2 regions of the Staphylococcus argenteus genome follow, and region 1 is predicted to be linked to the other one. Evidence: predicted binding sites of a transcription regulator. Region 1 holds the regulator's gene; the other holds the start of a gene.

Evidence for each region. The regulator Rex, encoded in region 1, represses fermentation and respiration genes when NADH is low (regulators of the CRP and FNR family bind a similar motif). The targets are predictions, from matches to a motif close to TTGTGAAATATTTCACAA.
Region 2: a site for Rex is predicted at 1,492-1,509, ahead of SAMSHR1132_RS01435 (formate/nitrite transporter family protein). Genes of this name have one in related genera too.

Annotation. Positions count from the first base shown of each region.
Region 1 is NC_016941.1:2,035,397-2,038,621, reverse strand. Features, by position in the region: gene SAMSHR1132_RS09930 (ABC-F family ATP-binding cassette domain-containing protein) at 1-1,385, opposite strand, end outside; gene SAMSHR1132_RS09925 (redox-sensing transcriptional repressor Rex) at 1,639-2,274, shown strand; gene SAMSHR1132_RS09920 (YeeE/YedE family protein) at 2,573-3,225, shown strand, end outside.
Region 2 is NC_016941.1:326,841-330,065, reverse strand. Features, by position in the region: gene brnQ2 (branched-chain amino acid transport system II carrier protein BrnQ2) at 21-1,328, shown strand; gene SAMSHR1132_RS01435 (formate/nitrite transporter family protein) at 1,564-2,388, shown strand; gene SAMSHR1132_RS01430 (DUF4064 domain-containing protein) at 2,637-3,035, opposite strand; gene SAMSHR1132_RS01425 (DUF4467 domain-containing protein) at 3,189-3,225, opposite strand, start outside.

The DNA of each region.
Region 1 (3,225 bases):
AACATTAGAAGTGCTAACTGTAATCTTGCTTTTTCGCCACCCGATAAATCGTTGATAATTTTTTTGACATCATCTTGTACGAATAAGAAACGTCCAAGTACTGCACGTATATCTTTTTCATTCATTAAAGGATATTGATCCCATACATAATCTAAAATGGATTTATTAGATTTAAATTCAGCTTGCTTTTGGTCATAATAACCAATTTGCAAATTTGCTCCAAAAGTAATATTGCCACCAAGTGCTTGTTGTTCATTAGCGATTGTTTTAATCAATGTTGATTTTCCAATACCGTTAGGCCCGATAATAGCAATATGGTCACCTTTTGAAACTTCAATGTTAATAGGTTGGGTAATAGGTGTTTGGTAACCAATTTCTAAATGTTTAATGTGCATGACATCGTTGCCTGTATTACGGTCAAAGCCGAATTGTATATTCGCACTTTTAGCATCTAACATTGGTTTATCAATACGTTCCATTTTTTCTAAAATTTTACGTCTACTTTTTGCCATGCCACTAGTGGAGGCACGTGTAATATTCTTCTCAACAAATGTTTCTAAACGTTTAATTTCTTCTTGTTGATTTTCATATTCTTGCATCCGCTTTTCATAATATAAATCACGTTGCTTAATAAATTGATCATAGTTACCAACATAGCGTTTGACGTCACCCAAGGCTACATCATAAATTTGAGTTACAATTTTATCTAAAAAGTAACGATCGTGACTGATAATTACGATTGCACCTTTAAAATAACGTAAATAATCTTCAAGCCACTTAGTTGTTTCTAAGTCTAAATGGTTAGTAGGCTCATCTAAAAGTAATAAATCAGGTTCATTTAATAACATTTGAGCTAATGAAAGGCGTGTTTTTTGACCACCACTAAAGTTATTTATGGGTTTATTAAAATCGTTTTCAGTGAAATTTAAACCATGCAACACAGTTTTAATTTTACTCTCGTATTGATACCCATCTAATTGTTCAAATTGATTTGATAAAGATTCATATCGTGACATATGAGCTTTATATGAATCGCTATCATAATCATCTGCATGTTTAGCTAACCAATCGGTTTCTTCTTTAATTAATGCTTCCATGTTTTTAATATGTTCAAATGGTTTGGACATTTCTTCAAAAACCGTTGCGTTAGAGTTGAGTGTCATTTGTTGAGTTAAATAGCCAAGCTTTAGGTTTTTGATTTTGGACATATTTCCTGAATCGTAGTTTTCTACACCAGCTATAATTTTCATTAATGTTGATTTACCGGCACCATTTCTTCCTACTATACCTATACGTTCTCCTGTTTTTACTTCAAAATCAACATCAGTAAATATATCTTCACCATCGAACGATTTTGATATATGATTAAGTTGTAAAAGTATCATTCGATCTTCACCTTTCGTATTTCGTCAATTAGTTTTAGTTTACGATTTCAATCGTAATCATTACATTAATAACCATTTTACAGTATAAAACGCCGTCATGAAACTAAGATATTTATTTTTAAAATTCAATAATGTATAATATTTAAGTATTCATTGTAATCAATTATTTGTTTTTTAATAATCTAACAACTACGCTCTAACTCGTTTGAATACATAGATATAATTCATTCAAACACGAAGGAGGAAATAGCGAATGAGTGACCAAGTTAAAATTCCTCGAGCAACTTTAAAACGTTTACCGTTATATTATAGATTTGTGAGTTCATTAAAATCTAAAGGTATAGATCGTGTAAATTCAAAAGCGATTAGCGATGCGTTACAAATTGACTCGGCAACAATTCGTCGTGATTTTTCATATTTTGGCGAATTAGGTAAAAAAGGGTACGGATATAATATAGATAGTTTATTAGATTTCTTTAAATCTGAACTTAGCGAAAGTGATATGATAAAAATCGCAATTGTCGGAGTCGGGAACCTAGGGAAAGCATTACTCACATATAACTTTTCAATTCATGACGATATGACTATTACTGAAGCATTTGATATTAAAGAAGATATTATTGGCCAAAAAATAGGGAATGTTATTGTAAAAGATAATAATGAATTAATAGCGACATTGAAGAAAGAAGAAATCGATGTTGTGATCTTAACGACACCAGAGAGAGTAGCTCAAAAAATAGCAGATGAACTTGTTCAAGCTGGTGTAAAAGGGATATTAAACTTTACGCCTGGCAGAATAAATACACCTTCAGATGTGCAAGTACATCAAATCGACTTAGGTATAGAATTACAGTCATTACTATTCTTTATGAAAAATTACAGTGAATAAATGTGATGTAGCTTTAAAGATTAACCTTGTTATATCTTAAATTATTTTTAAAGTCTGGGACAAAGTCTCAGGCTTTTTCTTATTGAATCTGAAATTTTAGTGGTAAATTAATGTATTGTTATGTCTTAATACAAGAAAATAATCATGTAAATTTATTGTTAAACAATCAACACAATCACTATTGGTTACAGATAGATAATATTCTATTGTATAGCAAAAATATTGTGTATAAGGTTGAAAATGAGGAAATCATCGCCTATAATACATACTAAACTTATCGGAAATAGGTGGTATTATAATGGTTTGGATGATTGTTAGTGGTTTATTAGTCGGGGGACTTTTAGGATTTGTTATGCAACGTACAAGATTTTGTTTAACAGGTGGTTTTCGTGATATGTACGTGCAAAAGAATAATAAAATGTTTTACGCATTATTAATAGCTATTACTATTCAAAGTGTCGGACTTTTAATTTTGACGGCAACTGGCGTTTTACAAATTCCTACACACAGTTTTCCTATATTAGGAACGATTATCGGCTCATTTATTTTTGGGATTGGAATTGTGCTAGCAGGCGGGTGTGCAACTGGTACATGGTATCGTGCCGGTGAAGGTTTGATAGGAAGTTGGATTGCTTTAATTTTGTATGCTATTACTGCTGCGATAACTAAGACAGGAATTTTGAAACCAGTAATGTATCAAATTAATCAATCAACGAATGTGAATAGTGATATATCTCAAACGACTGGAATACCTTTTTGGGTGTTAGTAGCAGCATTATCTATCATAACTACTGTACTTGTAGTTAGAACACTTAATAATAAAAAATCAAAAGTAGCAATTCCTAAATTGAAGCAGCGATATAGAGGTATCAGACATTATCTTTTCGAAAAGCGATATCATCCATTTATAGCTGCAATCGCAATAGGACTTATTGCTTTATTAGCATGGCC
Region 2 (3,225 bases), 1.1 Mb from region 1:
GTTTTAGGAAGGAAATTACATTGAAAAAACAAGTTATTATTTCGGGCCTCATGTTATTTTCACTATTTTTTGGAGCCGGAAATTTAATATTCCCGCCCATGCTCGGCCATACAGCGGGTCAAAATATGTGGATTGGTATGCTAGGATTTGCCCTCACAGGCATATTACTCCCCTTTATTACTGTTATCGTTGTCGCATTTTATGATGAAGGTGTTGAAAGTGTAGGCAATCGTATACATCCCTGGTTCGGGTTTATTTTTGCTGTCGTGATTTATATGTCTATCGGCGCATTTTATGGTATTCCACGTGCCGCTAATGTCGCGTACGAAATTGGTACAAGACACATTTTACCTGTGCACAACCAATGGACTTTAATTATATTCGCGGCAATCTTTTTTGCCATTGTTTACTGGATTAGTTTAAATCCGTCGAAAATCGTTGATCATTTAGGAAAATTATTAACACCGTTATTACTATTAATGGTCGCTCTATTAAGTATTGCAGTCATTTTCAACCCTGAATCTGCATTAAGTGCACCTAAGGATAAATATATAACGCATCCATTCATTTCAGGAAGTTTGGAAGGCTATTTTACAATGGATCTCGTTGCAGCATTAGCTTTTTCCGTAGTCATTGTCAATGGCTATAAGTTTAAAGGTCTCACAGATCGCATGAAAATATTAAAATATGTCTGCTTTTCAGGATTCATTGCAGCTATATTACTTGGTATGATTTACTTTGCGTTGGCATATGTAGGTGCGTCAACAGCTCCAGGAAACTTTAAAGATGGTACAGATATATTAACGTACAACTCATTACGAGTATTTGGTTCGTTCGGTAACCTCGTATTTGGAATGACAGTAATACTTGCATGTCTAACAACATGTATTGGACTCGTCAACGCATGCGCAACATTTACTAAGAAACACGTACCTAAGTTTTCTTATAAAATATTCGCACTTATCTTCTCTATCATAGGTTTCTTATTTACAACACTTGGTTTAGAAATGATTTTGAAAATTGCTGTACCTTTGCTGACATTAATATATCCCGTGTCAATTGCACTTGTACTCATATCATTTGCTAATATGTTTAGCAAATTCCGATTTAGTTGGGCATATAGACTCTCAACTGTTATTACACTGATTATTTCAATTTTACAAATACTAAACAGTTTCGACTTATTACACGGTACCATTTTGAAATGGTTTATGATGTTACCTTTAGCAGATATCGATTTAGCTTGGCTTGTACCATTCATTCTTTTGGCAATCATAGGTTTCATCATCGATGTAGTTATACGCCGTCCGAAACAAGTGACAACTTAATAAATGCTCAGTACCCTAGTAATGATTGATCTATCATTACTAGGCTTTTTTATATGAAGATTGTTTTTTCAACGATACTGTCTGCCTATTGATTATTTTAAAATAATTGATTTGCCAAAAAATCCTATCTGTTATTCAAAAATATTAGTTTTTAAAATTAGTTTTGTGAAATTATTCACAAATAAGAAAATTCATAGTATACTCTGATTAACAAATGAAAAGTGAGGATATCATTGTGAAGGAGAAACATATTAAATGGGATAAGATTTTTTATGGGGACGATTGGGTAAATAACGTAGTCGAAACAATAAGAACGAAAGATATATTACAAAGCGTTTATTTAAAACGTTATTTATTACGCGCGATGATGGCAGGATTTATTATCGGCATTATTACAGTTTTCGTATTGTCAGTTAAAGCAACACACGAACCAGATTTACCACCAGGTATTGTGAATATGGCCAGTGCCATTACATTCAGCTTTGCGTTAGTACTCATTTTATTTACAAACTCCGAACTACTAACCAGTAACTTCATGTACTTTACTGTAGGGCTATATTATAAAGTAATTAAACCAACTAGAGTATTGAAAATATTTTTATTATGCTTTGCAGGGAATATTTTAGGTGCCGCTATTTTATTTAGTTTCATGCGTTTTTCAAATGTAATGACACCTGATATGTTAAATCAATTATCAGCAGTTATAGAGCATAAAACGTTGTCTACTGGTTTTGTAAGTATATTAATGAAAGCGATATTCGCCAATTTCTTTATTAATATTTCATTAGTTATCGCCATGCAAATTGACGATGTACTCGCAAAAATGTTTGTCATGATGTTCGGTGTTACCATTTTCGCCTTTATGGGTTATGAACATGTAGTTTACAATAGCTGCTTATTTATGGGTGGCTTAATTTATCAAGTTGATACATTGCACTTCATTCCTGCTATTTCGAATATTGCTGCTGCTTTTATCGGTAACTATATCGGAGGCGGTCTCATTATAGGTTTATTCTATGCTTACTTGAATGATCATCATCAATTTTATAAAAATAATTAACTATATATGAACAATGCGTTAGTCGATGCCTTTAATATTTAGAAGTGCATTGTCTAACGTGTTTTTTTAAGTTCGTCAATGCTTTTTGTCCGATGGCATGAGCATTGTCAAACACAAAATGCTCCCTTAAAAGCAGTTATTGACTGAACATCTACTTCTAAGAGAGCATTTTATTTAATTAGTTAATTTATTAAAAACTAACAGAAATATAATTACTTAAGAAATCTTGAAATTTCAATATACGATGTTTATGATAAGTCGCTTATTTCATCTTTAGGTTTTTTATTAGTAAGTAGTTTAATACCACTGATTAACCATAAAGCAAATGCAATTATGTTACCACTTATTACTGCTCCAATAATCAACAAGATACCACTCATTTTTTTGTTTTTAGATGCTTTAAACATACCGATTGCACCTAAAATAAGTGAAATGATTCCAAATATAAATAGGAATAAGAATAATACAGTGAAAATTGCTGCTGCTGTTTCTGCATCAACTGGCTCAACCTCACCATTAACTGTTGTTGACACATCTGTAGTCAATAAACCTGATGCTGCTAAAACCATAAATAGTAAACTAAATACCGTTGCTAAACCTTGAACTGAAATACCTATTATTGTCATTATTTTGACCGATTTTTCCATTGTCTTACTCCTTTTTTATTAGTATTTACAAACTTACGTTTGTATTCTTATATATAAACATTTAAATTTATATCGCGTTTATTGTAAAAAATATTGTTTCTAAAGCTCATTTATTTTTTTGAAAATGGTTAAAAGTTTTAAAGAAAGCATACGTTATTTTTTTTCCACTTCTACATTTTCATCTTCATAA